DNA from 4 places in the Microaerobacter geothermalis genome. Region 4 is predicted to be linked to each of the others. Evidence: riboswitches for the same ligand, from Rfam matches in the RefSeq annotation. Region 4 holds a riboswitch; each other region holds the start of a gene.
The links. Region 4 has a riboswitch for S-adenosylmethionine ahead of metX (homoserine O-acetyltransferase MetX). Riboswitches for the same ligand answer to the same signal wherever they lie in the genome.
Positions count from the first base shown of each region.

Region 1 (8,060 bases), on a different contig from region 4:
AAATTTAAGCAACCCTCACGATCCCATATGAGATCTTTCCTTAATGACCAAGGATTCCGATTTGAATAATTTGAATAAAAAAATGGGAGTAAACACCGATTATTGGTTTTACTCCCATTCAATTACTATATATTAAAAATACTTTACCACCACTTCACCCTTTTTAAGAACCATAGCCACATGGTTTACACCATAGTGATAAGGAATGTAAGCATAGTTTGGAGCATTCCAGATGACTACATCCGCCTGCATTCCTGGGACGATTTGCCCAACCTTATTCTCAACACCAATGGCACAGGCAGCATTTACGGTACAAGCTGTCCAAATTTCTTCTGGGGTCATTTTCAGGTGAAGCGCAGCCAGAGTCATAATGAACTGAAGGTTTTCTGTGGGTGAACTGCCTGGATTAAAATCAGTGGATAGGGCGATAGCTAAATTGTTTTCCAGCATAAACCGTGCTCTTGCTGGCTTTTCCTTACATAAGTAAAAGGATGTCCCGGGAAGAAGAACCGCAATAACCCCCTCTGCTCCCATCCGACGGATTCCTTCATCGGAAGCACCCACTAAATGATCTGCTGATGCCGCTCCCAACTCAGCAGCCAATTCAGCTCCACCTAGGGAAACAATTTCATCGGCATGGATTTTTAATTTAAAGCCAGCCTCTTTTGCTTTTTTTAAATAATCCCTGGACTGATCAACGGAAAATACTCCTTCTTCACAAAAGATATCACAATAATCTGCTAATCCTTCCTCTAAAATAACAGGAAATATAGCTTCCATTCGTTTTAAGAAATTCTCCGGATCCTTTCGGTCCTCCATGGGAATAGCATGAGCCCCTAAGAAGGTGGAAACGATCTCCATCGAGTGTCGCTTGCTGGCTTCCTTAGCCACCCTAAGCTGCTTTAATTCGGTTTCTTCATCCAGCCCATACCCACTTTTAGCCTCTACAGTAGTTACCCCATAGCTCAGCAATACATCCAGATGAAAAAGTGTTTTATTCAACAGTTCCTGAAAGGAAGCTGTTCGTGTGGCTTTAACCGTACTTAAAATTCCACCACCTTGAGCTAAAATTTCAAGATAACTTGCCCCTTGTTGTTTTAAGGCTATTTCATATTCCCGGGAGCCGCCATGAACCAGATGGGTATGGGGGTCAATTAAGCCCGGGGTTACTAACTGACCCTTGGCATCAATCTCCCGGTCTATGGATAATTCCTGTTCATCTATGAACTATCTTACCTTTCGTTCCTGATCTGCAAAAAGGATTTGATCATCTTGAATCAACAGGGCAGCCCCTTCGATTAAGCCAATATCCTTCATCTCTTTTCCCTTGCGGGGGAGGGAGCTCCCTTTCATGGTTAATAATTGACCAATATTTGAAATGAATGTTACAGCCAAGGATCTAACCCTCCTTCTCACTCATTGGTATTCTAATCCCACGCTCCTTTGCCACTTGATGTGCCAATTCATAACCAGCATCAGCGTGGCGGATAACGCCCATTCCTGGATCAGAAGTAAGGACTCGGGATAGCTTATCAGCTGCTAACTCTGTTCCATCGGCTACAACAACCATACCGGCATGGAGAGAATATCCTATTCCTACTCCTCCCCCATGGTGAACGGATACCCAACTGGCACCTGCTGCGGTATTGACTAGAGCATTTAAAATCGCCCAGTCACCGATGGCGTCACTTCCATCCTTCATTGCTTCCGTTTCTCTATTTGGTGATGCCACTGAACCGCAATCGAGATGGTCACGTCCAATAACAATAGGAGCCTTTAATTCCCCTTTTCGTACTAATTCATTAATGGCAAGACCTAGCTTGGCCCTTTCCCCATAACCGAGCCAGCAAATTCGTGATGGCAGCCCCTGGAATGCCACTCGCTCCTGAGCCATAGTAATCCAGCGCTTTAAATGCTCATCCTCAGGGAACATTTCTAGAACCAAACGGTCTGTTCGATAAATATCCTCGGGATCACCAGATAAAGCAGCCCAACGGAATGGACCCTTCCCTTCACAGAATAATGGGCGAATATAGGCGGGAACAAATCCGGGGAAGTTAAAGGCTTCCTTTACTCCTTGATCAAAAGCTACCTGGCGAATATTATTTCCATAATCAAATGTAATGGCACCTGCTTTTTGCATATCCAGCATAGCTTGAACATGTTTAGCCATACTTAATTTAGAAATTCGAACATATTCATCCGGGTTCTCTTTTCGCAATTTCTCTGCTTCATCCAATGAATAACCGGCAGGTACATAACCATTTAAAGGATCATGGGCAGAGGTTTGGTCTGTAACATAGTCAGGAGTAATCCCTCTCTTTACGAACTCAGGGAAAATCTCGGCGGCATTTCCCACAAGACCAATGGAAAGAGCAGTTCCTGATTGAACAGCATCACTCGCCCACTGTAAAGCTTCATCCAAGGAATGGGTCATTTTATCGCAGTATCGGGTCTTCATTCTTCTCTCGATACGGGTGGCATCTACGTCAACAACAATTGCCACCCCTTCGTTCATGGTTACAGCAAGTGGCTGAGCTCCGCCCATTCCTCCCATTCCAGCGGTTAGAACCAGTTTTCCCTTTAACGTCCCATGTCCGTGCTGTCTGGCGGCAGCAGCAAAGGTTTCATATGTCCCTTGAAGAATACCTTGTGTTCCAATATAAATCCAGCTCCCGGCTGTCATTTGTCCATACATGGTAAGTCCTTCGTTTTCCAACTTTCGGAAGGTTTCCCAATTGGCCCATGCTGGAACCAGTACAGAATTGGAGATTAAAACACGAGGCGCCATTTCATGAGTCCGAAATACTCCAACTGGCTTGCCAGACTGGACAAGCAGTGTTTCATCATTCTTAAGGGTCTTTAACGTACGTACGATGGCATCAAAGCAATCCCAGTTACGGGCGGCCTTTCCACTCCCTCCGTATACCACCAGCTCCTCAGGCTTTTCTGCTACTTCTGGATCTAAGTTATTCATCAGCATCCTCATAGCTGCTTCCTGCTGCCAGCTCTGGCAGGAAATTTCTGTTCCTCTTGGTGCACGAATTTCTCTATTATGATTTTCCATGATCACGATTCCTCCTTATCCCTTTATAAAGGAAACATACTTCAGGTGAAGTTTTATGATGCACATGGAAGTGCAAACTTCGAGGTTGCAACAGGACGTTGCGTATTTAGTCGAAGTTCATATTTACTGAAGTTTAGTTGAACTTATCCAGGGGCTTAGCGCCACTGATCTCCCACTTAAGAAGTGGAAGTCTTAGTAACGGTTAGTCATCGGATAAATGATTGGGCCTTATCATCCCACTTCAGTCGCTGTAAAAGCTTGGCTAATTTTTCAATATCTGTAGAAAGTACGCGATCTTGCTTTAACGATGAAACCTCATCACGAATCTCATCGTATAGCTTTCGTGTCCTCGGAGACATCTTATCTATACCTTTAATCTCCAGGGCCTGAGAACTGGCCATGGCTTCAATAGCAACAACCCGTCGGCTGTTTTGAATAATTTGCTGGGCATGGCGGGCAGCTATGGTTCCCATACTTACGTGATCCTCTTGATTGGCTGAGGAAGGAATGGAATCCACACTTGCCGGATGGGCCAGTACTTTATTTTCGGATACCAGAGAAGCTGCGGCATACTGGGCAATCATCATTCCAGATTGCAAGCCGGGATTTGGACTTAAAAATGCCGGAAGCTGGCTCAGCTGAGGATTAACCAATCTTTCAATTCTCCTTTCAGAAATATTGGCTAACTCAGCCATAGCTATTCCGAGAAAATCCATGGCAAAAGCAATGGGCTGTCCGTGGAAATTCCCTCCTGAGATGACCTCGCCAGTTTCGGTAAAAATAAGAGGATTATCTGTGGCCGAATTTATTTCAATCATTAACTTCTCTTCGACATACCGGAGTACCTGCCGAATGGCACCATGAACCTGAGGAATACATCTTAAGGTATAGGCATCCTGCACCCGAATCTCTCCCTGTTGGCTAACTAACCCGCTTCCCTCCACAAGCCTGCGAATTCGAGAGGCAACCTGCTCCTGTTCGGGATATGGACGTACCCTTTGCACCTCTGGACTGAAAGCATCAATGATCCCCTGTAACGCTTCAAGGGTAAGTGCCGCCACTCCCTCAGCCGCATCAGCAAGGCGGGATGCTTCTAGGTAAGACAGCACTCCAACGGCTGTCATCGCCTGGGTCCCGTTAATGAGAGCCAATCCTTCTTTAGCCGCCAATTGAATCGGCTGTAAACCTGCCCTCTTCAGTGCTTCTCTCCCATCCATCTGCTGCCCTTTATAAACAGCCTCTCCTTCACCGATCAAAACCAGAGCCAAATGGGATAATGGGGCCAAATCCCCGCTGGCTCCCAAAGAGCCCTGCTGCGGGATGACGGGGTGAATCCCATGATTTAAGCAATCAAGGAGCATCTGCAGCGTTTCCCTTCGTATCCCTGAAAAGCCCTTTGCTAATGCATTGGCTCTAAGCAGGAGCATCGCCCTGGAAACATCTTCTGAAAAGGGTTCTCCAATCCCGCAGGCATGACTCCTAATCAGATATAACTGAAGCTGACCAACCTCTCCGTTATGAATCACCACATCGCTAAATTTCCCGAATCCTGTTGTTACCCCGTAAATGACTTTTTCTTCGTTCACATATTTTTCAACCATTTCTCTGCTGTTGGACACTCTCTCCCAAGCTTCTTCTGTCAGATCAACCTGGGCTTTATCATATACTACCTGTTCCACTTGATTTAATGTTAATGAATTTCCATCCAAAAGTACCTTCACCGGAAACTCCTCCTCCCAAAGTAATGATAGAAGCCGAAAATTAAAAAAGGTATTACGGACAGAACAACTCTGCACCGTAATACCCCCTAAATTCTAACCACTATGGGTATACGAAAACTATTGGCAATTCGGCAAGTTCATGATGATTATTATTTTAATCATTATGCCATTATTATACCACGATATCAGCGTTTTTAATAGATCGCAAATTCAGATATGATTGATTCCCATTCCCAACACTTCGTGTTCGGAGCCTTTTATCGGAGCGCCGATGGTGCCATACAAGGCAACGGCAATCCATTCTCCTTCTTCCTCTGATGGATAGGGTTTGCCCCGAACCACAGCAAAAGTTAAACCCACTGTTCTCATGATCGAACCCAATGAAGTATCTCCCCTGCCTATTCCATGCAGCGATTCTATGATCGCGTGATAGAGGGCATGGGCCTCCCGATATACCCCATGATCAATGATTCCCTGATTCTTCGCAGCGGTTTCAATGGCCGCAACCACTTTCTGGGGCTCCATGGAACCGACTCGGCCAATGATATAAAGATACCCATCCTTGCGAATTTCTTTAATAAAAGAAGTAGATTGGGCAACCTCTTCTCCCATCATGGCCAAAAATGCGGCAATTTTCCCCAGCTTTCCCTCGATGACTTCACTCCACATACCATTGCCCTCCATAGTTTACTTAATCCTATCCAACATAGACCAAGTTGTCAATGACACAATTACTCTAAAGCTTCCTTCACGGTGTTGAATACAAATTCGGCTTTTTGTATTGCTTTATCAGCATCATGATCTCATATTCTTCTGTAGGAATGAAATCCTCAGCACCATAGAAACTGAGTTCCCGCCTTTAGCAGAAGCTATACCAATTCCTGGGCTTCCCGAACAACGTCGGAATACCCTTTTTCATCCCGGAAAAAATGGAGGACCTTTTTGTTCATGTTTCATTTCAATATGGTACCATTCCATCTCTTCCTCTCGGATATTTCGATCTGGAATTCGAGTACACGTCAAGCAACATGAGAATCATTGGTTTACACTCTTTAGTTGACTGAAATGAGTGCGAACAATCTGTGTTCCTTCTTCTACCCTTTCTTCCACTCCGCATCAAGGACGACCCCTGCATCCTTCAAAAGATTAAGTGCAGGGCATCTCCTCTCAACTTCCCGCCTTAGTGCCGAGATCCTTTCTTCACTCTCCTCCGTTTTAAAAATAACATCAAACCTAATTTTTTGAAAGTGGGGAGAGACACCTTCTACTCCTGCCAATCCACGAAGATCAATAATACCCGTAGATTCAAATTCGACACCATCATAGGTAAATTCCTGTTCTTTAGCAATCAAAGCAATCATAACAGAAACGCAGCCGTTTAAAGCCGCCACCACAAATTCCATGGGATTGGGCCCCAAATCAGTTCCGCCCAACTCAGGCGGCTCATCCATGTCAAAGCTGGGAAAATCCCTTACACTTATAGAAGTATGCACTCCTCCCTTCCAAACTCCCTTTGCATTGACTCTGATCAATTGAGCTGTTGCGTTGCTCATCTTTCATCCTCTCCCTTTCTCATGAACTAAAAAACCCCCTTCGGTGAGAAGAGGGTTTTCACAAACATGTAATTATCCCTTTCTCATCTCCCAAAGCACAACGCTTTGCTGGAATTGGCACCTTCCAATACGGGGTTGCCGAGGCTTCATGGGGCCAGTCCCTCCACCTCTCTGGATAAGAAAATTCTTTCTATTCAGTTATTAAGGTTAAGATCATATTAACAGAAATTCTGACAATGTCAATCCCTTTTTACGGATTTTTTATTTTCTGATGTGTAAATCTTAAGTTCCATCCTCAAAAAATTTTCCCTGGATTTAATATTCCCTTTGGATCAAGAGCGTTTTTTATCGCAGCAAAAACGTTTAGAGTTTCACCATGCTCCATGGCCTGATATTTAGCCTTACCGATTCCTACACCATGCTCGCCGGTACACGTCCCGCCTTTGCTTAATGCATATTGGACAAGATGGGCATTTAGCCTTTCGGCACGTTCCATTTCATCAGGGTTATCCAGGTCCAGCATAAAAATCACATGATAATTTCCATCTCCCACATGACCCAGGATGGCCCCATCAAGACCAGATTGATCAATGGATAATCGAGCATTCTCAATGGAATCAGCTAACTCGGATAATGGAACACAAACATCTGTGACCATCATCTTTTTACCCGGAGATTTGTGAATAAAGGCATAGGCCAGGTTATGGCGAACATCCCATAATTGCGCCCGAGCCTTTGAATCGGTTTCAAATTTAAATTCTACACAGTGATTTTCACTGGCTAAATTTTGGGCAAACTCTACATCCTGGTTGAGTCCAGCTTCATTTCCATGAAATTCAATAAAAAGTGTAGGTCTCTCAGGATATTGGGTCTGGTTATAAAGATTCACCTGTTTAATGGAACGGGAATCTACCAATTCAATTCTAGCAACGGCAATTCCCGCCGAAATAATGGAAACCACGGTGTTCACAGCATCCTTGATACTGGGAAAAACGGCCCTGGCAGCCATAATCACTTCCGGAATGCCATATACTCTTAACGTTAATTCCGTAAACACTCCTAAGGTCCCCTCTGAACCAACAAACAATCCGGTGGTATAGTATCCGGATGAAGACTTGGCAGCCTTACTTCCGGTATGTATCACCCTTCCATCCGCCAACACCACCTCCAAATCCCTGACCTGATCTCGCATAATCCCATACCGGACAGAAGTAGTTCCACTTGCATTCGTTGCCGCCATTCCCCCGAGTGTTGCATCTGCCCCTGGATCTACAGAAAAGAACAGTCCATATTTCTTCAGTTCCTTGTTCAGCTGGGATCTTGTCACCCCCGGTTGAACACGGACAAGAAAATCCTTCGGGCTGACTTCCAACACTTGATTCATCAGTTGAAAATCTAATGTGATTCCTCCGTGATATGGAATAACCTGTCCTTCAACACTGGATCCCAATCCAAAGGGAGTGACCGGGATAACATGTTCATAAGCAAATTTCATCACCAACCTTACTTCTTCTGTACTTTTGGGAAAAACCACAACATCAGGAAGATGAGGGGTATGGTAAGATTCATCCCGACTATGCTGTTCCAATACGGTTGGATTTTGGGTAACCCTTTCTTCATCAATCAGTTTCTTCAGTTCTGTAACAAGCTCCATCACGTTCCCTCCAAACATTTCTCTTCAAACCATGATATTTCAACTTATCGATGTGCCAATCCTCA
Region 1 is NZ_JAKIHL010000038.1:6,671-14,730, reverse strand. It holds gene nfsA (oxygen-insensitive NADPH nitroreductase) at 1-69, shown strand, start outside; partial or broken gene hutI (imidazolonepropionase) at 133-1,353, opposite strand; gene hutU (urocanate hydratase) at 1,400-3,067, opposite strand; gene hutH (histidine ammonia-lyase) at 3,274-4,788, opposite strand; gene hutP (hut operon transcriptional regulator HutP) at 4,999-5,457, opposite strand; gene L1765_RS12845 (OsmC family protein) at 5,883-6,341, opposite strand; SAM riboswitch class I at 6,422-6,523, opposite strand; gene L1765_RS12840 (FAD-binding oxidoreductase) at 6,637-7,995, opposite strand.
Region 1: another riboswitch for S-adenosylmethionine. It lies ahead of L1765_RS12845 (OsmC family protein); the one in region 4 lies ahead of metX (homoserine O-acetyltransferase MetX).

Region 2 (8,060 bases), on a different contig from region 4:
GCCGATGAATCTTGGGCAACGGTAGTCACGATTGCTGGAGATGATAGGCAGGCATTCGAAAGTGCTAATCATCAGCTTGAGTGTCATTACCTACCGCTTAAAAAAATAACTGAAATGGCAATGGTGGAGAAAAAACCGGCCAAAAAGGGACACGGGTATGTGATTGAACCATGATTTGGACATACATGGCATTCGGAGTAGCCCTGCTCTTTGCAATCAATATTGGAGCAAGTGGAACAGCGGCATCCATGGGAGCGGCTTATGGCGCTGGTGCCATTTCAAAAAGGACTGCCATGTATTTAGTTGCTTTGGCGGTATTTGCGGGTGCAGCCATCGGTGGAGGAGAAGTAGTCAGAACGATAGGAAAGGGGATCATTCCTTCTTCATTGTTAAATGTGGAAATCGTGGTGATCATTTTAATCTCAGCTACACTTACCCTGTTGATTGCCAATCTGTTGGGCATCCCCTTGTCAACCAGTGAGGTGACCGTTGGAGCAGTTGTAGGAGTGGGAGTCGCCTTTCAATCCCTTTACCTGCAGAATTTATTGGTCATCATCTCATTCTGGCTAATTATCCCGGTTGCCGCCTTTCTCCTTGCTCTTTTGTTTGGAAAGGGAATTATGGGACTGGAAAATCGATGGCCGCAACTGCGGGGACAGGGACGGTGGAAAAAGTGGCTGGCAATGCTTCTTGTAATTACAGGAACGATTGAAGCCTTTTCCGCAGGGATGAATAATGTGGCTAATGCAGTGGGCCCCCTTGTGGGGGCAGGAATCATGAATGTTACAACTGGAATCTGGGCGGGGGGCTTATTTGTGGCATTTGGGGCGATCCTTCTTGGAGGGAAAGTACTTGAAACCAATGGCAAAAAAATTACCCAACTTTCCATGCTTCAGGGAAGCGCCGTTTCTGCTACAGGGGGAATTTTGGTCATTATTGCTTCACTATTTGGGTTGCCCGTTCCCCTTACTCAGATCACTACCTCCGCTATTCTGGGGATTGGCACTGCCAATAGCGGGTTGGATCTGTGGAAGAAAAACGTGATTAAGCAAATCATGAAGGTGTGGATGGTGTCCCCGGTTTCTTCCCTGGCGGTTTCCTATACGCTGATCCACACGGTAGTATCTCCAGATCCATATATTGCTGTTGTCATTATCAGCATCATGATCGCTACGGCAGGATCCGTCAGTTTATCCCGGGCCATTCGCCGGGAAAAGAGCAGCATTTATGATGAAGGGGGAGGGATATAAGCATGTTGTTTCAACAGCTTTCAGATGAAGACTATAAAGAAATAAATGAAAACCTCTTAGCTGGTAAGGATACCATCGATGTACTGAAATGGGCATATGGGACATACCAGGATGGTCTTGTCTATGCCTGCAGTTTTGGTGCAGAAGGTATGGTATTAATTGATCTCATATCCAAGGTGCAAAAAAATGCCCAGATTGTTTTTTTGGATACCCATCTTCATTTCAAAGAAACGTATGAATTAATAGAAAAAGTGAAAATACGCTATCCAGATCTGCGGATTGAAATCGTTGAGCCTTCCCTTACTTTGAAACAGCAGAAGGAAGAATATGGCGATGAACTGTGGAAGAGGAACCCCGACCAGTGCTGTCATTTGCGAAAAATTGAGCCGTTAAAAAAACTGCTATCCGGTTACAGTGCCTGGATTACCGGTTTGCGACGGGAGCAGTCTCCTACTAGGAGTCGAATGCAGTACGTGAATAAAGACAACAAATTTCAGTTGGTTAAAATCTGTCCATTGATTTACTGGACGTGGGAAGAGGTTTGGGATTATATCAAACTTTACAATCTGCCATATAATCCCCTCCATGACCGTGGATATCCAAGTATTGGTTGTGAAAATTGTACGCAACCGGTTCATGAGGGGGGGGATTTGCGGGCGGGCCGATGGTCCGACTTCAAAAAAACAGAATGCGGACTTCATCAATAGTTCATTCAGAGTTCTTCACCTATTTGGTTTCTGTAACTAATTGGATGAAACGAAAGAATTTGCTAAGGACAGCCCTCGAGTTCTTACTTAGCGGAGGGGATGAAGAACGGAAATTAGTCCTCAAACTGACTCCATCCTTATGAAAGACCCAGATGTTTTTGAGGACTCCGTTCTTTCAGACTCGTAGCGGACTTTAATCACTTCTTTGCAAGAACTCGACTAGCGGACGTGGAAATCTTTGATATGAAAATACCTTTTCATATCAATTTGTGACCCTGCGGGTCATGTATGTTTAGTTTCATCTATATGTGTTCCATCCATACACCATATAGATACAAAGGAATGGAAAGGAGAGGAGATTTATGGGTCTGAGTCATCCCCATGGCGGGGCATTGGTGAACCGTATCGATTTTGAATATGATTATTCCCGTTTAAGCAAGGAGATCGAGCTGGACGGATTTGCACTATCCGACCTGGAATTAATCGCCGTAGGCGCCTACAGTCCATTGACAGGTTTCATGGGAGAGGCAGACTATCTAAACGTTCTCGAACAGATGAGACTTGAAAACGGATTGGTTTGGAGTATACCCATCACCTTGCCTGTAGCCGAAGAAACTGCCGATCAACTGGAAATCGGAGAAAAAATCAGGCTGTTACATGATGGCACAGTATACGGAATTCTTGAACTAAAGGAGAAATACGTTCCCAATAAACAACTGGAGGCTGAAAAAATATATCGTACAACAGATTTGGCCCATCCAGGTGTCCATAAGTTGTTTGAAAGGCCGAATGTGTATCTTGCCGGTCCAGTGACCATGGTGAAACGCCCAAAGAAATCAAAGTTCCAGCAATTTTATTTGGACCCTGATGAAACAAGAAACGCATTTATCCAGAAGGGGTGGAAAACGGTGGTGGGATTCCAGACGCGAAATCCTGTTCATAGAGCCCATGAATACATTCAAAAAACGGCGTTGGAGATTGTGGATGGATTATTTTTAAATCCTTTGGTGGGAGAGACAAAATCAGATGATATACCGGCTGATGTACGGATGGAAAGTTATCAAGTCTTGTTAAAAAACTATTACCCGCAGGATCGCGTCTTTCTGGCGGTTTTCCCAGCTGCAATGAGATATGCCGGTCCAAGGGAAGCCATCTTCCATGCTTTGGTCCGGAAAAACTACGGATGCACCCATTTTATTGTAGGACGGGACCATGCCGGTGTCGGTAATTACTATGGAACCTATGATGCCCAACTGATTTTTCATCATTTCACTCATGGGGATTTGGGGATTACCCCACTGTTTTTTGAACACAGCTTTTACTGCAACAAATGCGGAAATATGGCATCTACAAAAACTTGTCCCCATGGAAATGAGAATCGTCTTATCCTATCCGGAACCAAAGTCAGAGAGATGCTTAAGAGAGGAGAAGCGCCCCCTCCAGAGTTCAGCAGACCGGAGGTTGTGGATGTTCTGATTAGAGGAATGAAAGTGCAAACTGGAACGACTTTCTGAGAATCCTTACATTTTTAGAGAAAGAGGGGATTTGATGTCCAACCAAACTATTTCAAATATTGTCTGGCAAGGCTCTTCCGTTCATAAACCGGAAAGGCAGCAATTAAACGGGCATAAAAGCTGCATCCTTTGGCTTACAGGATATTCCGGCTCGGGGAAATCAACCCTGGCCAATGAGGTGGACAAACGCCTTCACCAGATGGGAGTGCGAAGTTATGTTCTTGATGGTGACAACATCAGGCATGGATTAAATAAAGGGCTTGGTTTTACACCCGAAGACCGAAGGGAAAATATCCGGAGAATCGGTGAGGTAGCCAAGCTGTTTGTAGATGCTGGAATGATTCCCATTACCGCTTTTATTTCACCTTTTCGCGAAGACAGGCAGTTGGTCAGAAACCTGGTTGAACCTGGAGAATTTATTGAAGTTTATGTAAAATGTCCATTAGAAGAGTGCGAGCAGCGGGATCCGAAGGGGCTCTACAAAAAGGCCAGAATTGGAGAAATTCCGGAATTTACGGGAGTCAGCTCTCCCTACGAAGAACCGGAAAATCCGGAATTGATCATTGAAACCCATCGATTCACCATTGATCAATCTGCCGAAAAGATCATCCAATATTTAATGAAACGTATCTAATCATTCCATTTAGATTCGAGAAAGTTAAAAGAAATTTTCAGTGTATGCCGAATCAAGAATTTAGGGTTTTGCATCATTGGTTAACATTTGTCAATTCCATTGGAGGAGTTGAAAAAATGGTCAAAAAATTAGCCTTAAGCTTCACCCCGACCCCTCTGCATTTGGCTGAACGGTTAAGTGAACATACCGGTACGGAAATCTGGATCAAAAGAGACGATCTGACCGGATGTATGGCTACCGGGGGGAACAAGATCAGGAAACTGGAATATATCCTGGCCGATGCTTTGGAAAAGGGAGCGGATACGGTGATCACGACAGGAGGTCCCCAATCCAACCATGCCAAAGCAACGGCTGCCCTGGCAGTCAAAGTCGGACTTAAGCCGGTTTTAGTCTTGGCCGGTCGTGATCCGGGGCATCGGAGAGCCAATTTATTTATCGATACTCTGGTCGGTGCCGAGATTCGCTTTAGCGGGGCGAGAACAGCGGAAGAAATGGAAGAAGCTTTAATCCGGACATATAATGAATTCCATCTGAAAGGAAAAAAACCGTATCTGATTCCGATTGGCGGTTCCAACGGTTTGGGCAGTCTGGGATATCTGGATGCCTATAAGGAGATTGAAGGCCATCATTTTGACTGGATTGTGGTTACCGCCGGATCGGGGGGGACATTTGCCGGAATTTATCTGGGGAACCGTCTTTCTCGTGACCGTGCCAAACTGCTGGGAATCAGTCCCTGGCTTCCCAAGGAGGAAATTTCCCTTAGAATCAGGAATTGTATTCGGGAAGTTGACAGGGACTGGATGGAAGAGGACTTATTGATTGATGACCAATACATCGGGCCCGGATACGGAAAAACAACTCCGGAATCCGTTCATGCGATTCAGCTGCTGGCTCAGCTTGAGGCGATTCTGCTGGACCACGTCTATACCGGGAAAACCATGGCCGGTTTGCTGGACTATATTAACAAGGGAATCATCACTTTCCGTGACCGTGTATTGTTTTGGCATACCGGCGGGGCACCGGGCTTATTGGCCATACAGGACTGGTGGTATAATCATGATTAAGAAAATTTCGATAACCCTATTGACAGGGAACCTATGACAGGTTAGAATGACAGCATCGTATTAATTGAATAGCATTCTTATCAAGAGAAGGCGGAGGGACTGGCCCGATGAAGCCCGGCAACCGACTCGGCGGAGTATTCCAAAGAGAACGGTGCTAATTCCTGCAAAATGAGTTTTCATTTTGAAAGATAAGGCTGGAACCGACCTGTCTTCGGAAACCGATACCCCTTTCAAGATGAAGGGGGTTATTTTTTTTGGGGGGTAATGAAAATGAACGTAGAGACGAAGCTGGCTCAAATTGGAAATCGAAGGGATGAAAAAACCGGTGCCATCAATTTTCCAATCTATCATTCTGCTGCTTATCAACATCCGGAATTGGGGGAAAGCACCGGTTACGATTACACAAGAACCGCAAACCCGACAAGAACCGTATTGGAAGATGCCATAGCCACTCTGGAAAAGGGGGATCGGGGATTTGCGTTAAGTTCCGGCATGGCAGCAATCCAGGTGATATTTTCACTTTTTTCTGCCGGGGATCATATCGTGGCATCCCTTGATTTGTATGGAGGGACCTATCGGCTGTTCGAACAGGTGTTAAGGCGGTTTTCATTACAGTTTAGCTATGTTGATGCAAGGGACATGGATTCGGTTGAAGCTGCCATAGGCCCTTCTACGAAAGCGATATTTATAGAATCTCCTACCAATCCCATGATGCATGAAGCAGACATCCATCAGATTGCCCGACTGGCAAAGAATAAAGGGCTGATCACCATTGTTGACAATACTTTTCTTACCCCCTATTTTCAAAATCCGATTCCATTAGGAGCGGATATCGTTGTACACAGTGGAACGAAGTATTTAGGGGGACATAATGACGTATTGGCAGGATTGATTGTATCCAAGGGTGAAGAGATTTCTGAGAAATTATCCTTTTTGCATAATTCGATCGGTGCCGTATTGGGTCCCCAGGATTCCTGGTTGTTAATTCGGGGGATGAAAACGTTGGCTTTACGCATGGAAAAACATCAGCGAAATGCCAATAAAATCGTTTCTTTTCTGAAAAAGCACCCCTGTGTGGAGGAAGTGTTTTATCCCGAAGGAATCAAGGGACAGACGAAGGGTAACGGAGGAATGATCTCCTTTCGCCTGAAGAAAAAGGAGTGGATTCCAACGGTATTAAAAAATTTGAGGGTGATTTCATTTGCGGAAAGCCTTGGCGGGGTAGAAAGTTTGATGACCTATCCTTCTGTTCAGACCCACGCGGACATTCCTGAAGAGATTCGGCGGAAAGTAGGCGTGTGTGATCGTCTGCTCCGTTTGTCAACTGGGATCGAACATGAGGAAGATTTAATCGGAGATATTTCTCAGGCGTTGGATTATGCCGTAAATGAAGAAAACATTCACCGGAATGGAGGGGAATTGGATGAAATTTTCCACGCAAATCATTCACAATCCTTATAAAGTGGATCCATATACCGGAGCCTGTAGCACTCCTATTTACCAGGCTTCCACCTATCATCAGTTTGATGTAGATCAACCGGGCCCCTATGATTATGCCCGGTCAGGCAACCCAACCCGCCATGCTTTGGAAGAGACGATTGCATTATTGGAAGGTGGATGTAGAGGGTTTGCCTTTTCATCCGGCATGGCTGCCATTTCAACGGTTTTTCTCCTCTTATCTTCAGGAGATCATGTGGTCATTTCTGAGGATGTTTATGGGGGGACCCATCGAATTGTCACTCAGGTGTTATCCAGGTTGGGGATTTCTGCCACCTTTGTTGATACAACAGATATAAACGCCGTTGAAGAGGCCATAAAGCCAAACACGAAGGCGATCTATGTGGAAACCCCTTCCAATCCGTTGCTGAAGGTTACCGACCTGGGAAAAATTGAAGAAATCGCTAAACAATCGAAATTGCTGTTTATTGTGGACAACACTTTTTTGACTCCATACTATCAAAGGCCGATTCAATTTGGTGCAGACATTGTCATTCATAGTGCCACAAAATTCATCGCCGGACATAGCGATGTGATTGCTGGACTTGTTGTGGCAAAAAATGAAGAACTGGCTGAAAAAATCGGGTTTTTACAAAATTCATTTGGAGCCATACTGGGGGTACAGGATTCTTGGTTGGTGTTAAGGGGATTAAAAACCCTGAAAGTACGTCTTGATTCTGCAACGAATGGGGCAAAAATCATTGCCAATTGGCTCAAAGAACAGTCCTATGTCAAAGAAGTGTATTATACGGGACTTCCTACCCACCAGGGACACGACATTCAGAACAAGCAGGTGACTGGACATGGTGCGGTGTTATCCTTCGACGTTGGAAATGCCAGCATGGCCAAAAAAATCATGAAGCGGGTGAAAATACCGGCAGTTGCTGTAAGCCTTGGTTCGGTGGAATCCATTCTCTCTTATCCGGCATTGATGTCCCATGCGGCGATGCCGGAAGAAGAGCGGAGAAAAAGGGGAATACATGATGGATTGTTGCGTTTGTCTGTTGGTCTGGAGGATCCCCATGATTTAATCGAAGATTTGGAGCAAGCCATGTTGCCCCGTCTTGTTTCATCACGCGCTCTTTACGAATAGGGGGAAAAGTTCATGAAACCTGCAACACCAAGAATACAAGAACAATTGAATAACAAAATCATGATTTTGGATGGAGCTATGGGAACATTGATTCAACAGGCCCATTTAACGGCACAGGATTTCGGAGGGGAAGAGTACGAAGGATGCAACGAAATATTAAACATTACCCGTCCTGATTTGATTCGTAGCATCCATGAGGAATATCTAGCAGCAGGTGCAGACATTATTGAAACAAATACATTTGGGGCGACAGATGTCGTTCTTGCCGAATATGCCCTGCAGGATAAAACGGAGGAAATTA
Region 2 is NZ_JAKIHL010000023.1:11,256-19,315, reverse strand. It holds gene L1765_RS09700 (DUF3906 family protein) at 1-174, shown strand, start outside; gene L1765_RS09695 (inorganic phosphate transporter) at 171-1,250, shown strand; gene L1765_RS09690 (phosphoadenylyl-sulfate reductase) at 1,253-1,957, shown strand; gene sat (sulfate adenylyltransferase) at 2,320-3,471, shown strand; gene cysC (adenylyl-sulfate kinase) at 3,506-4,105, shown strand; gene L1765_RS09675 (1-aminocyclopropane-1-carboxylate deaminase/D-cysteine desulfhydrase) at 4,150-5,169, shown strand; SAM riboswitch class I at 5,244-5,364, shown strand; gene L1765_RS09670 (aminotransferase class I/II-fold pyridoxal phosphate-dependent enzyme) at 5,440-6,630, shown strand; gene L1765_RS09665 (aminotransferase class I/II-fold pyridoxal phosphate-dependent enzyme) at 6,593-7,759, shown strand; gene metH (methionine synthase) at 7,772-8,060, shown strand, end outside.
Region 2: another riboswitch for S-adenosylmethionine. It lies ahead of L1765_RS09670 (aminotransferase class I/II-fold pyridoxal phosphate-dependent enzyme); the one in region 4 lies ahead of metX (homoserine O-acetyltransferase MetX).

Region 3 (8,060 bases), on a different contig from region 4:
TTTGTTGAACCTGTGAAAAAAAATTAAGATCATCACAGCTTCCGAGGTCGTACAAAAGCCCTCAACTCATCAATGTAACCAGATGTTTTTGAGGGCTCCTTTTCATATTTATGCCCGTTCTTTCAACCAGCGAGGAAATAGTATATTATTTTCTAAATGGACGTGCTGGAAAAGGTCGTTTTCTAATTCTTCAAGTTTTTGGTATGTTAATTGATAGGACATGCAAGCATCATCCGGAAGTTGATAATCTTTTGTCCCCTTCCTTAATTCTTTTAAAAGGTTTCCTGCATCATCATGCTCGCTTTCCAGTTTTTTAATCATCCGAATAATTTTATCCAATTGCAAAGAGGATTTATTCTTTTCATATTGTTTGATTAACGGGAAGGCATCTACTTCCTCTCTAATCATATGCTGTTCCATCTCCATTTTCAGTTTGTGAAATAGCTGATACACCTGGCTCAGCTCAGGATGTTTGGAACCATGGACACGCAATATTTTTGCAGTTAGCTGACTAATGGAAGGCAATTCTTTATTCAGGTAAGCATGATGTTTATTTACTACATAGTCAATCAGTTCACCGTATCCAGCTTCACCCCAATTTTTGATATTTTCGTTGGCAGTGCTTCTTTCGATCAATATCTGATTCAACTGTTGCATCAATTCTCCTTCATTCAGATTCATTTCATCAATTACCTCACCCAACGGCCGGTTTCCTCCACAGCAAAAATCAATTCGATATTCTTTGAATATATCTGCTGTTTTTGGAACTTGCGTGACAATGTCTCCTATTTTTATCGAACGATCAAGAGTCATTTCCATTACATCCTACCTCCAATATTTGTATTGGCATGTTATAGTAACATTTTATAATAATCTTATATTCCTCATTGTGACTATTGTCACACTAAGTATATGTAAAAATGCTAGTTCTATTATGAATAGCTTGCATCTCTCGGGGAATATTATGTTTGGAATCATACTACCCTATCCACTTATCTGGAAATTGCTTTATTTATTTAAGAACAATTTTTCGCTCTTTCAAGATTATTATTGTCTATCGGTAATTATTAAAGTAAACTAGTACCAAATAGGTCAGTTAATTATACTTTTACTTAGAAAATTAATTGATCAATGGGAGAGGTGAAAAAATTGGAAGAGATTAGAAATCTGTTTCAAAGTATTATAGAACGGCTAGATATTCAAACTGCGGAAATAAAGGGAATGAAACAAGACATCAACCGTTTGGATACTAAAATGGACTCTCTAGAACATAAGGTTGATTCCCTGGAACATAAGGTTGATTCCCTAGAGCACAAGGTTGATTCCCTGGAACATAAGGTTGATTCCCTGGAGCACAAGGTTGATTCCCTGGAGCACAAGGTTGATTCCCTGGAGCACAAGGTTGATTCCCTAGAGCACAAGGTTGATTCCCTGGAGCACAAGGTTGATTCCCTAGAGCACAAGGTTGATTCCCTAGAGCACAAGGTTGATTCCCTAGAGCACAAGGTTGATTCCCTAGAACATAAGGTAGGTGCTTTAGAATCAACTGTATCTGCCAATCATACCGATCTTATTCAAGAATTAAAGAATCTTAAAAGTGATGTTGAATTTACATATCATAAAGCTGCCCAAAACGAATTGGAACTAATGCGTTTAAAAAAACAATAAATTTACCTGAGCATTATTTCAATTTTCAACACAAAAAACAACCACAAACCCTTGTGGTTGTTAGCATTTTAAGTATTGGCGGGAGTGGGTGGGAATCGAACCCACCAGGGACGGCACGCGCCCCTCACTCGGTTTTGAAGACCGGGGGAGACACCAGAACTCCATCCACCCCCACTTTGGGAAAAAACATTCCATTAAGGAACCAGACATTATGTTACCATATCCAGCGAGATTTCGCAAAATGAATCATTTCCAAATTTGTAAACCTCGTTGATAAAAGAGAAAAAATAAATCCCAGATCACCGCATGTTAAGTGCTCGATCCAGATCCTCGATAATATCCTCCACATCTTCAACCCCTACGGATAATCGGATTAACCCTTTGGTAATCCCGGCTTTTATTCTTCTATCCTCATCCCAATATCGGTGTGAAGTGGTTTCAGGATGGGAGACAATCGACTCAACTCCCGCTAACGTCGGAGCATATTTAATCAGGGAGAAACCTCGAAACACCTCATTTATCCTGCTCTCATCGGAAATGGTAAAGCTCACCACCGCCCCATATTTTTCACCAAACCAATCCGTTGCCAGTAAATGATGGGGATGGGTGATCAATCCCGGAAAATAAACTTCCTTTACCTTTGGATGGGCATCCAAAAAATTAGCTACTTGCAGTGCATTAGAACACTGCTTTTCCATTCTGAGGGCCAACGTTTTTAATCCTCTGGAGCCAAGCCAAGCTTCAAAAGGACTTAAAGAACTTCCATAGCGGACGGTAATCTCCTTTACCCTGTTAATATCCGGTTGATGACCTACAACCACTCCAGCGGTCACATCACTATGACCCCCTATATATTTGGTTGCGCTATGCACCACCAAATCTGCCCCAATCTGTAAAGGCTTGGTGAGATAGGGAGTGGTAAAGGTATTGTCTACTACTACCTTTATACCATGGTTTCTGGCAATCTCCACCACCCTTCTGATATCAATTACCTTTAACAGGGGATTGGTAATCACCTCAGTAATGAGAAGCTTCGTTTCTTTCTTAATGGCCTTTGACCAGGAAAGCTCATCGGTCAAATCCACAAAGGTAGTTTCAATGCCGAAACGGCTTAATTCATGTTCAAGGAGAGTGGAGGTTCCTCCATAAATTTCCTCATTGCATAAGATATGATCCCCTTGACCGACATAAGTAAGAATGGCAGCCAATATCGCAGACATACCGGAAGAGGTTGCAACTCCATCACTTCCATCTTCCAGTTGAGCCACTGCTTCCCCCAGAGCCCGTTGATTGGGATTTCCCATTCGGGTATACATATACCGATCCCCGTGTTGGTAATAGGCTTCTGATTCATCCAAATCCTTAAACGTAAATACAGACGTTTGATAAATAGGTAAGGTTTTGGACCCGTTTAATTCTTCTTTCTTTTTTCCGCCATGGACAGATGTGGTTGAAAATCCCTGTTTCATCTTTTACCGCCTCTCATTACTCTAACATATCCTTAGGTCAACTTAACATTCACACGCATACTATTATTGATGGAATGTTTTTGAAGACTCCGTTCTTTCGTCTTCGAGCGGACCTGAACACTTCTCGCTCAAACTCGACTAGCAAACGTGTGTACCTTTAATTCCATATCTATAGTCGGGATTGATGGAATTTAAATAGGACAGTATGTGATGATCGTCCCTTTTAGCCTTTGAGTTTCCTTATAAATGCATCGATTGTGCACCACTTCCATACCATGGCTGGCGGCCACTTCCACCGCTTCAGGGCTGATTACTCCTTCTTGTAGCCAGAATACATGGGGGTTAATTTTGGCTGCTTTATGGGCAACTTCCACGGCATATTCAGGAGCCCGGAATACCAGAACCACATCTACCGGTTCAGGTATCGACGCTAGATCAGGATATACCTTTTCACCCAAAATCTCCGTTTCCTTTGGATTTACAGGGATAATTTTATACCCAAGCCGCTGAATTTTTCTTGCAGTTCTATAGCTGGGTCGGGCCGGATTGCCAGATAAGCCGACGATGGCAATGGTCCTGGGGTTCTGACAAACCCATTTAATGATTCCTTCGTCATTGACGATGATTCTTCTTCCATCCGGTCCTTCTCCAGTGGGAGAATAACCTAACCCGTTGGCTTTCCTTAAGGCATTATCCAAATCCGTCATTAAGTCAACAGGGGATTCCAATCCCACAGACAGACGAATCAGATCCTCAGAGACTCCTGCTGCAATTAATTCTTCCTTAGATAATTGCTGGTGAGTGGTACTTGCCGGATGAATCACCAGGGATTTGGCGTCTCCCACATTGGCCAGGTGGGACCAAAGAGAAAGACTGTCGATGAACTTAGCACCAGCTTCCCTTCCCCCTTGAATCCCAAAAATAACCATTCCACCAAAGCCTTTATCCAGATATTTCACGGCTAAATGATGGGTAGGATGATCTTCAAATCCCGGATAAGAGACCCACTCCACGGCTGGATGCTCTTTCAAATAGGAAGCAATCTCCCTTGCATTGTTGGAATGTTCTTTCATTCTCACATGAAGGGTCTCCAGCCCCTGAAGGAGCATAAACGCGTTGAAGGGACTGATACAAGAACCTAGATCACGCAGAAGCTGGACCCTAACCTTCGTAATAAAAGCTAATGAACCAAAATCCTCATGATAGCGAACCCCATGATAACTGGTATCCTCTTGGGTAAAGCGGGGGAATTTCCCGTTATTCCATGGGAAGCGCCCTCCATCCACAATCACTCCACCAATGGAGGTTCCATGGCCTCCAATCCACTTTGTCGCCGAATGAACCACGATATCCGCTCCCCATTCAATGGGTCTGCACAGATAAGGCGTGGCAAAAGTATTGTCGATGATGAGAGGAATTCCTGCATCATGGGCTACCTTGGCTACCGCTTCGATATCTAATACATTTAATCGCGGATTCCCAATAGTCTCACCAAATATGGCTTTTGTTTTTTCCGTAATGGCCTCTTTAAAATTGTCTGGATTGGATGGATCAACGAACTTCACCTTAATTCCATAGCGAGGGAGAGTTGTAGAGAATAAATTGTAGGTTCCCCCATACAAGGTTGTGGCCGCAACAATTTCATCCCCTGCTTCCGCAATATTCATGATAGAAAGGCTGATGGCTGCTTGACCGCTTGAAGTGGCCAATGCCCCAACTCCTCCCTCCAGCAGGGCCACTCTTTTTTCTAACACATCTGATGTGGGATTCCCAATACGTGTGTAAATATTCCCTGCTTCATCCAGAGAAAATAATCTCTGGGCATGTTCTGTGCTTGTGAAGGCATAAGAACTGGTTTGGTAAATGGGGACAGCCCTCGATCCGGTCGTAGGATCAACTGCCTGCCCTCCATGCAGCAATAATGTCTCCAATTGATAAGTTTCCGGTTGTTTACTCATTTATTCCCCTCCTTAAAATAAAAAACCTTCTTCAATAAGAAGAAGGTCCAATGTTCACAATTTTCCTCCTTCCTCTTATCTTTCAGGAAAACATCCTGCAGGAATTGGCACCTGTCTAATTCCACACGGAAATAGCGGTTGCCGGGTTTCATCGGGCCAGTCCCTCCACCTCTCTGGATAAAAGGCGAAACATATATGAAATTTTAAAGGCAATTTCTTAACTTGAAATTTATTGTAATTCAGTTTAAGCCCATCGTCAAGAAAAATTCTTTCTACGGTCTATTCTACGGCCTATCCAGCTTCTCCATATATTCTTAAGATCTGTTCTTCGGTTAATGCATCAGGCTGGCCATCGAAAACGATCCTTCCTTTTGCCAGACCAATGATACGGGTGGCATACCGTCTGGCGATTTCCGTATCATGGAGATTAATAATCATGGTGATGCGGTCCTTCTCATTAATTTCTTTTAATAAATCCATAATGGCCCGGCTGGTGACCGGATCCAAGCTGGCTACCGGCTCATCCCCAAGGATTATAGACGGATACTGCATTAATGTTCTTGCAATTCCCACCCTTTGCCGTTGTCCTCCGCTTAAATCCCTTACCTGTTTCTTGGCAAATGGCGCCATTCCTACCTTGGAGATTAACTCTTCGGCCAGTTTCCACTCTTTCCTCGGTAATCGGTTTAATAAAATTCTCCAAACCGGATATCGACCATAGCTTCCAACCAGAACATTTTGAAGGGTATTAAATCTCGAAATCAGATGAAAATCCTGAAAGATCATGCCCATTTCCCTGCGAATTTCCCTTAGCTGTTTCTTCCTCAGCTGTCCCATATCCATCCCTTTATAAATAATCGAACCTGATGTGGGTTCTAGCAACCGGTTAATACATCGAATAAAAGTGGACTTTCCGGCTCCGCTGGAGCCAAGAATGGCGACAAATTCCCCTTCATTAATTTCCATGGATACACCATCCAGAGCGATTTCTTTATGATAATGTTTTACCAAGTTCTGAACCAGTAGCATTAAATCACCTTCTTCCGAACAAAGGTGCTAAGGTAATCCACCAAAAAAACCAATACCATAAATACAACCACTTCTGCCGTAACGGCTGTATAATTGAAAATTTTGTAATCAATAAACAACATGTTCCCCAATCCACCGCCGCCAATCAAACCTAAAATCAATGAGGTTCTGATCGCTACTTCAAACCTGTAAAAGTAATGGGACAAAATGTTGGGCAAGATTTGCGGCAGGATACCATAGAGAGCAATAATAGTCTTTTTAGCTCCCACTGAGGTGATCGCCTCTACCGGTCCCCTGTCGCTGGATTCCACCAATTCAGAAATAAGTTTTCCCAATACTCCTATATTATGAACCATAATCGCGATGACGGCAGGGAAGGGCCCCAGTCCAAAGGTGGCAATAAATATAAGTCCTAGCACAATTTCCGGAATCGTCCTGATAAAGGTCAGGATGCTTCTGATAAGATGATAAAGCCCCTTAGGACTGGTATTATATGCAGCCAAAAAACTGACAGGTATAGCCGCAATTACCGCCAAAAAAGTTCCTAAAAAAGCAATAGCCAGAGTAATGCCCGTATTCTTAAAAGCAAGGGGCAGAACACTCCAGTCTGGAGGGAACCATTTGGTTTTTAAAAAGTTCCAACTTTTTTCTATATCTAATAAAGCACTCCAATCAAATTGGGTGACTCTCATGCTCCACGATAAAAAAAGCACTGACAACAAGGCCAGTACTATCCAGTTCCATTTTTTCACCATCATCACCTGTCAGTATGGTACTCTACTCGAATAAAATCCTGTTCAAAAATGAGAAAGTAAGGGTATTACTTGATTCTGCCATCGGCTTTAGCAGCCTGGCGAATGGATTCATAATCGCTGTCTGAAGCTTTTATAAATCCGGACGCTCCAAAGGCATTTAAAATTTCTGGATCCGTGATGCCTAAAAAAGCCTCTTGTAACTTTTCAATCGTCGCTTGATCAGTTCCTTTTGCCACAGCCCATGGATATTGAAATAATTTGTCTGACTTCCAAATTACTTTAAAAAGATCTCCATCTACTTTACCATTCTTTATTAAAATATTAAAGATGGCACTGTCAATGGCACCTGCCGTCACTTGCTTGTTTTCTACAGCAATGGCTGTTGCATCGTGGCCGCCGGTATAAAATACATTTTTAAATTGATGATCATTGGCATCCTTGAATACCCCCCGTTTTTTTAATTCAATTCCGGGAATTAGGGAGCCGGAAGTGGAATTGATGTCTCCAAAGGCAAAGGTTACATTTTCTTTATCTGCCAATAAATCCTCTAAAGAATTATACGGTGCATCCTTATGGGTGATGATATAGGAATAATAGAAGGGTTCTCCATCCACCAGTTGAGTAACAATGGCCTGTGCTCCGTTCTCTGCATTGGCAATGACATAAGTAAGGGGACCGAAGTATGCCATGTTAATCATTCCATTATTCATTGCTTCCACTACGCCGTTATAGTCCGGATATACTTCAATAGACACATCCATCCCGGTCCCTTTTTCCAGAGCTTCCGTCAATTTGTCCATGGCCTGTTGCATTTTTCCCTGGTTTTGGGAGGGAATCACACCAATTTTAAACGATGGTTCCCCCTCTTTTGAACTGCACCCTGATAACAGGAGAACGCTTAAAATACCAACCAAAAAAATAATTAAAAAGGAATGACTCCATTTTTTCATAAAAAACCCTCCCCACCAATATTTCACCAACTATATAAGACGTGTAAATCTTTGGTTCCATCTCTTTATTTGCAAAAACAAGGGTATATTCAAAAAAATCTACTATAAATATTATAGTAACATAAAACAATATATACCTAAGTCAATATTTTGTAAAGAGAGATGTAAAATTATTGAAGAACTTGCTTGATAAACAAAGTGGTTGCCTTAGCCAGATCAATTTCCTTTACC
Region 3 is NZ_JAKIHL010000024.1:40,203-48,262, forward strand. It holds gene ric (iron-sulfur cluster repair di-iron protein) at 109-819, opposite strand; gene L1765_RS10035 (DUF7310 family coiled-coil domain-containing protein) at 1,150-1,668, shown strand; tRNA gene L1765_RS10040 (tRNA-Sec) at 1,745-1,841, opposite strand; gene L1765_RS10045 (trans-sulfuration enzyme family protein) at 1,968-3,137, opposite strand; gene L1765_RS10050 (PLP-dependent aspartate aminotransferase family protein) at 3,329-5,095, opposite strand; SAM riboswitch class I at 5,168-5,279, opposite strand; gene phnC (phosphonate ABC transporter ATP-binding protein) at 5,387-6,124, opposite strand; gene phnE (phosphonate ABC transporter, permease protein PhnE) at 6,124-6,882, opposite strand; gene phnD (phosphate/phosphite/phosphonate ABC transporter substrate-binding protein) at 6,945-7,829, opposite strand; gene L1765_RS10070 (HD-GYP domain-containing protein) at 8,000-8,060, opposite strand, start outside.
Region 3: another riboswitch for S-adenosylmethionine. It lies ahead of L1765_RS10050 (PLP-dependent aspartate aminotransferase family protein); the one in region 4 lies ahead of metX (homoserine O-acetyltransferase MetX).

Region 4 (8,060 bases):
TCCGGCAGCAAAAAGGCCGGGAATATTGGTCATCTGATTAAAATCAACCCAAAGTCCACCCATCGAATAGTGGACAGCAGGAAAAATCTTCATGGGAACTTTTTTGGGATCTTCACCCATGAACTTCTCATAAATCTCAATGATTCCGCCTAACTTGACATCCAACTCCTTAGGGTCCTTATGGGACAAATCCAAATAAACCATATTTTCGCCGTTGATGCCCAATTTCAAATCAACGACAACATGGAAAATTTCCCTTGTGGCAATATCCCGGGGGACCAGATTTCCATAGGCGGGATATTTTTCTTCAAGGAAGTACCAGGGTTTACCATCTTTATAAGTCCAAACCCTTCCCCCTTCCCCCCGAGCAGATTCTGACATTAAGCGGAGCTTATCATCACCGGGAATGGCAGTCGGGTGAATTTGAATAAATTCGCCATTGGCATAATACACCCCTTGTTGATACAGAGCACCGGCGGCAGTTCCGGTATTAATGACTGAATTGGTAGATTTTCCAAAAATAATCCCAATTCCCCCTGTGGCCATGATCACGGCATCCGCAACAAAGGAGCGTATCTCCCCATTTTTCAGGTTTTGGGCATTAATTCCGCGGCACACTCCCTCATCATCGATAATGGCCGAAAGGAAATCCCAGCCTTCATATTTGGTGACGAGACCGTTTACCTCCTGCCGGCGAACCTGTTCGTCCAGCGCATATAATAACTGCTGACCAGTTGTTGCACCAGCAAAGGCAGTCCGATGATGCTTAGTTCCACCAAAACGCCTGAAATCCAATAATCCTTCTGGGGTACGGTTAAACATAACGCCCATCCGGTCCATTAAATGAATAATGCCAGGTGCGGCCTCACACATGGCTTTTACAGGAGGCTGGTTGGCCAAAAAATCTCCTCCATAAATGGTATCGTCAAAGTGAATCCAGGGAGAATCTCCCTCCCCTTTGGTATTAACCGCTCCATTAATCCCACCTTGGGCACATACAGAGTGGGAACGTTTCACCGGTACCAGAGAAAAAAGATCAACAGGTACTCCTGCTTCAGCAATTTTTATGGTGGCCATTAACCCGGCCAACCCTCCGCCAACAACAATAATCTTTGTCTTTTTCAATCTGTCTCACTCCCTTATCTGATCAGTTGGCTGGCCGTTTCAACATTGACAAAGGTTAGTAAGGTATAAATCCCGATAGAAGACAACACCACGAATAATGTCATCCATACATATGTTGATATTTGCTGGGATCTAGGCCCAATGGTGATTCCCCAAGTTACGAGAAACGACCACATTCCATTACTAAAATGGAATACAGCCGAAACCAATCCAATAATATAAAAAGTTAACATCCATGGATTGGATAAAATATCTGTCATCAGTTCAAAAAACTGATCTTTTTCCACATTCCCCAATGCCACTTGAACTCGGGTTTCCCATACATGCCATGTAATATAAATTAGGGTAATAACCCCTGTGACCCTTTGAAGCATAAACATTACATTTCGAAAATAACTATAATTTCCCACGTTATGCTTCGCTTGAAAAGCAATATATAGTCCATAAATGCCATGGTATATAATAGAACCAATGATCAATAATTCAAAGACCAGCAAAAATGGAATTTCCCAAATCTCCGCTACCTTTTGGTTATATGCTTCTACCCCTCTGGTCGCAAAATAATTGGTATACAAATGTTCCAGCAAAAAAATCCCCACTGGAATAACCCCGGTTAATGAGTGAAGCTTACGATAAAAAAAATGACGGCTGTTTTCCAAGTTGATTCCCCCTTCATTCTATCCTCACTGCCGTTTGTTGCTATCAATCCTTTATTTCTTACCATCCCCTTTTTTAGGTTCTTCATCCGTAGAAATAGACAAAAGCTCCCCAGGGAAGCTAATAAGAGAAATTTTGAACATTTTGTGACAAAAACATTTTACTCCTATTTCTTATAAGCGTCAAGGAATTCATTATTTTCATAGTGTTTTTGTTGTTAAACTAGGGAATGCTGCTTCATAAATCAATTTTATTTTTTTAAGTTCATTCTTTTTTAACTGTTGCATATGATAAAAATAAGATCGCATGGAGACTACAAATATATAGGATATGGGAAGGGAGAATGTGTATGTCAGTGTTAAATGGATTTTTGTTTTTTCGTGGACAAGTTCTTCAGGATATACTAGGAAGTCGGGAAAAAATCATACTATATTGGGTCGGTAAAAACTCAGCCCGTCATTTTCACGTAACCACCATGGAAGAGATGCAGAAAGTGTTTGACAATTTAGGACTAGGGAAAATTAAGCTGGTAAAAGATAAGGCAACCGAAAGCCAGTGGATTTTGGAAGAATCCCCACTATTGCAAGAAAAAATCAAAAATGAAGATAGCTTAGCATTCGAATGCGGCTTGCTTGCAGGATTGCTTGAATCTATTTACAGGGGAGAAACGGCTGGGGATTACTTTTCTTCTGAAAAAGAGGGAAAGAAGGAATTAATCATTACGATCGGCAAGCCTCTATCCAATAAAGTGATGACGATCGACAATTCTCATGAGCGGTAAAAAACGGTATCCCCACTCCTTGCAAATGATGGATACCGTCAGAAACGTGCCTAAAAGGCGAGAAAATTCTGGCACATGCAGTTAAACAACTGCTTTATCTGCTTTACCTGTTCTTTCGATCTCGGTTTTCTTTTCCTTTACATGATGTTTAGACAAGACCACCGGTCTAGTAAGAAAGCTTACTGGTTTTTCACCGCTTCGCCAATCTAATTCCGATAGAAAAAAATGAGAAGGAATTTGTGAAGTGAGAATCGCAAACATCAGATGGTCCCCTTTTAATTGCTCCTCTACTTCCATCACATCGATCCCATTTGCCTCCAGTTCTCCGCAAAGGACATTTAGTCCTTTGCTAGCAGTTTTTACCGGCCATTTAGCTAGTATGAAGGTCCCTTTGTCTGCCTGCGGCTGCTCATCCCCGATTTCAAGGGTTTGCTTATACTCTCTCCTTGGCAAGACCGGATGATGGAGGGCATACATGATATCTTCTACCACTGCACTTGCGGTTGGAAATTCCCCAGCCCCTCTTCCAATAAAAGATAATTCTCCTACCACATCCCCTTTCACATATACCGCATTAAATACATCCTTCACCTGTGCCAGAGGATGATCAATGGGTAAAAGGGTGGGCTTAACCGATAACTGGACTGTGTTACTTTCCTGTTCCCCTAAGGCCAACAGTTTGACACGGTACCCCAACCGGAGGGATAACTGCAATTCTTCAGGGGTAATGGTTGTAATTCCTTCTTTCTTCACTTCACCAATGGCGATGGGAGTTTTAAAACAGATTCGGGATAATAGGGTCAGTTTATATGCCGCATCAAATCCTTCAATATCTGAAGTGGGGTCAGCTTCAGCATATCCCAACTGCTGTGCCTCCGTAAGTACTTCCGAAAAGGGTCGATGATGTTCCTCCATCTGGGTCAAAATATAATTGGTTGTTCCATTTAAAATCCCATACACTTTTTGAATGCGATTGACCCGCAAAGCTGTCCTTAAGGTGCTAAGAATGGGGATCCCCCCTGCCACGCTAGCTTCATACAAAAGATGTACCCCTTGAGACTGTGCTAACTGCAGCAACTCGTCTCCATGCTTTGCCATTAACTCTTTGTTTGCGGTAATGACATGGCATCCTTTTTTTAACGAGGCTTCGATGTATGTTCTGGCAGGCTCAATCCCTCCCATTACTTCAACAATAATGGAAACCTCTCCAATTTGAATGATATCTTCAAAGCTGGAAGTTAGTTCAGACGGGTCGACTTGGACATTTCTTTTCTTGTCTAGCTGTCTGACTAATATTTTAAGAATTTCAAGGGAGACTCCCCATTCTTCCGCAAGTACTTTTTCGTTTTGACGGAGTGCTTTTACCACTCCGGAACCAACTGTTCCTAAACCCAACAAGGCAATTTTTATCTTTTTCATTCTACTGATGCACCCCTTTTTTGCTTAAAAATGACTCAACCAGTGGGCCGATTCGCTCAAATTCTACCAAAAATCCATCGTGGCCAAATTTAGAATCAATCTCTATATAGGTCGAATCCACCCTGGCTTGCTTCAGGGATGACTGCATCTCTTCCATATGCTGGACAGTATATAACAGATCCCGGGTGATTCCAATCAGCAGCACCTTGGATTTTATGTGACTGAGAGCAGTTTTCCAGCCGCCCCTTCCACGACCGATATCATGGGAATCCATGGCTTTTAGGAGATAAAGATACGAATTGGCATCAAACCGGTCAACCAGTTTCTCTCCCTGATATCTCAAATAGCTTTCCACTTGGAAAACGGAGTCAAATTGGGTAACTTGATGGTCTTGTCTCATCGTTCTTCCGAATCTCTCTTCGAACAGGTCTGCGGTCCGGTAAGTAATCATTCCCACCATCCGGGCAATGGATAGTCCCTTAACAGGACCCCTTCCGGGATAATAATGTCCCCCTTTCCACTCCGGGTCAGACAGGATGGCTTGACGTCCGATATCGTTGTAAGCAATGGCCATTGGTGATAAATAGGCGGAAGTAGCCAGGGGAATGATATGCTCAATCATCTGGGGATAACTGATTCCCCATTCCAAAACCTGCATGCCTCCCATTGATCCCCCGATAACAGCATACAACTTGGAAATTCCCAACTTTTTCAAGAGTAGGTATTGCACATGGACCATATCGCGAATCGTTACTGTAGGGAAGTCCGCTCCATAGGGTTGGCCTGTTTTCGGATTTATGCTGGATGGCCCTGTTGTGCCGTAACAACCTCCAAGTACATTAGTGGTAATGACATAATACTGATTGGTGTCAATATACTTTCCCGGTCCAATCAGCCCGCTCCACCATCCCGGATTTTTTGTAGTCCCCACCGCTTGGGCATCTCCAGTTAGGGCATGGCAAACAAGGACAACATTACTCCTATCCCGGTTTAAAAAACCGGAAGTTTCAAAGGCAACCTCCACATGGGGCAACGTTTCTCCACATTCAAGGAGTACTTCGCCCAAGGATACTTTTTGAACCTGCATCACTTCTATTATATCTATAGCCATCTTTCATTCCCTCTCTCTTCACTCACAACTCCAAAAACATAAAATCCTCTTTATAAAGTAAAAATCCCCACTTCGATAAGAAGAGGGGTTAGCATCGGAACCAAGCCTCTCTTATCTTCCAGAACTCATCCGTTCTGCTGGAATTAGCACCTCTCCGAAGTCTGAACTTCGGGGTTGCCGGGTTTCATCGGGCCAGTCCCTCCACCTCTCTGGATAAGAGTCATCCAAGATATCAAGTTTTTAGTTCATCCATTTAGAATTGTTAGAATTCATATTAAGATATTCCCCGAAATATGTCAATCCATAAAATTTTGATTGTGATCTTATTGACTTATACCCATCGAATCAGTAAACTGAAGCTAGCTATTTGTTAACTATAAAAATTATAACGTTAACAGATAGTAAAAATGGGAAGAAATATAGAGAAGGGGAGGAGAAGAATATATGGGGAAGTCCTATCATTTAAAAATGTTGATTCTAACTGGATTATTTGCAGCAATTACGGTTATTTTTGCCCGAATCTCATTTACAACACCGTTGTCTGAATCTGTTCCGTTTACCCTGTCAATCATCGCCGTGACACTGACTGGAGCCGTATTAGGGAGCCGCTATGGAGCATTAGCCATGATTGTATACTTATTATTGGGAATTGCCGGAGCTCCTGTGTTTGCCCAAGGCACTTCAGGAATTGGAATTATCGTTGGAAAAACAGGAGGATACCTTATCGGATATGTCGTTGCTGCTTTTGTGGTGGGATGGATTGTGGAACAAGCGGCAAAGCGGGACAAACTTTCTTACGGATGGTTCTTGTTTGCCAATCTGGTCGGACTGTTTTTTATCTATTTACTGGGAGCCTTTCAACTAAAACTGGTTTTATCCCTCACCTGGGGGAAGGCTCTGGCTGCCGGTGTTTATCCCTTCGTTCCTTTCGACATCATCAAGATGATGATCAGTGCATATCTGGGCAGCATTTTGGTCAGCCGACTCATTTCTGCAGGTCAGCTGTCTTTTGGAAAATCACACACTGTATAAATTAACCAATGAAAAAACCTGCACCCGATGTTACAGCTGTGTACAGCTCTTGAAAGGGGCAGGTTTTTAATTTGTTTATAGACGTTAAATCTAACTTTTCCTTCATAGAGTGAGAGAGACCATCAGAAAATTGTTTACTTTGCTTCTTCCCGCTTTAAATAAGTTTGAAACTTCAAAGTGGCCAATATTACTCCTAAGAAAATTAAGCCCCCACCTATGAAAAACTTGAGAGAAAGCTCTTCGCCCAGAAGCAGCCAGCCTAGAAGAGCCCCAACTACCGGCTGAACGAAAAAAAAGATGGCGGCGGTTCCTGCTTCCAACAACTGAAAGCCCTTGTTCCAAAGGAAAAAGGCAAGAGCGGTAGATATGATTCCGGTATACAACACCCCGAGCCAAATCAAACCGGAAAAGGAAAACTGCACCGGGGTTTTGCTTAATTCCCACAACATGGTTGGGGTGGTGAAAATCAAACTAAACAGCATCCCATAGATGGTGACCATTAGTGTGGTATATTTTTGAGTAGCCATCCTGACATACACCGAATATAGCGCCCAGGTAATTCCAGCTAACAGTAAAACCAAATTACCGGTAAAATTAGATCCGCTAGGATCGAATCCAACAACAATCACAACACCAACGGTCGCAATAAAGATGGAAATTATTTTTTGAAAGGTCAATTTTTCCTTTAACAGAAAAAAGGCAAATATGGCAACAAAAGCAGGTGTGGACGATGTAATTAATGCACCCATCGAAGCATTGGACAAATAGGTCCCGACAAATTGGGCGCCAATGGAAATAAAGTAACCAACAAACCCAATTTTAAATAGCAGGGAAAGATCCTGCTTTTCTATTTTCCAACTCCTCCTCTGGGTTTTATTTAACAGAACTGCCAACACCAAAGTCACAACAGCAATGACATAACGTATCCAAAGAAGAGTTAAGGGTGGTATATACTCCATCACATATTTGCTGACCACATAAACTCCACCCCAAATGGCGGCTGCAAGGGATAAGCATAAAGTGCCTAACCATAATCTCATCCTGTTCCCCTCCGCTATTCATTATTAGTCAATCAATTTTCAATTCCCAAGCGGAGCGGGTTCCTATAAAACCCTTACACCCCCTTGGTTCTCAGAGGGATACGGGAACATCACACTCAAACAGCACAACACATTCCCCCTTCCAGTTTTTCAAACATTCAGCCAGTTTCACCATCAAATCGGAACACGATTTACATATAGAAATTTCTTACTTCTCCTTTTCCTGCTCTAACAACTCAATGATTTCTTTTCTCTGTTCATCCGACACTTGATCGGAAATGAGATGATGGCTGGATAAGTGATCCACAGCCTCATGTTCTGCATATAAAGCTTCCTTTATGGCTCTTTCCATCTGTTCCTTTTGAATTTCTGGATTTTGCTGATATAGATGGTTTAACTGATGATGCAGATCATTTAATTGTTCTTCGTATTTGCCGCCTAACTGACGAAATATAACAGGAGAAAGTGTTCCTTCATCCTTCATTTTTTCCAACCGTTTCTTCCCGGAAGTGTAGCGATAGATTCTGCTTAAAATGGTTTCATAGCTTGAAAGAGCTGCGCCTCCAGTTTGTACACCCAACCAGGAAACCAAGGGTTTAATGGTTAAACCTTGAACGATTAGTGAAAATAGTACAACTCCAAAGGCCAGTACCAACACTTCTTCTCTCATTGGAAATGATGAAGGCAGACTAAAGGCAAGGGCAATGGATAATGACCCTTTCAGCCCTCCCCAATTAAACACATGCTTCCATGCTCGGGGAATATGGCGAATAAAGCCTACACTGGTATAGACAGCAATACTTCTGGAAGCGAGGACAATTAAGATGGCTCCAATGATATACATCCATTTATCCCACAAGGAAATTCGCATGATCTCCAAACCGACCATGAGAAA
Region 4 is NZ_JAKIHL010000001.1:238,204-246,263, reverse strand. It holds gene sdhA (succinate dehydrogenase flavoprotein subunit) at 1-1,125, opposite strand, end outside; gene L1765_RS01245 (succinate dehydrogenase cytochrome b558 subunit) at 1,140-1,784, opposite strand; gene L1765_RS01240 (DUF2507 domain-containing protein) at 2,132-2,563, shown strand; gene L1765_RS01235 (homoserine dehydrogenase) at 2,645-3,982, opposite strand; gene metX (homoserine O-acetyltransferase MetX) at 3,984-5,093, opposite strand; SAM riboswitch class I at 5,202-5,313, opposite strand; gene L1765_RS01225 (biotin transporter BioY) at 5,538-6,125, shown strand; gene L1765_RS01220 (DMT family transporter) at 6,260-7,165, opposite strand; gene L1765_RS01215 (Na+/H+ antiporter) at 7,374-8,060, opposite strand, start outside.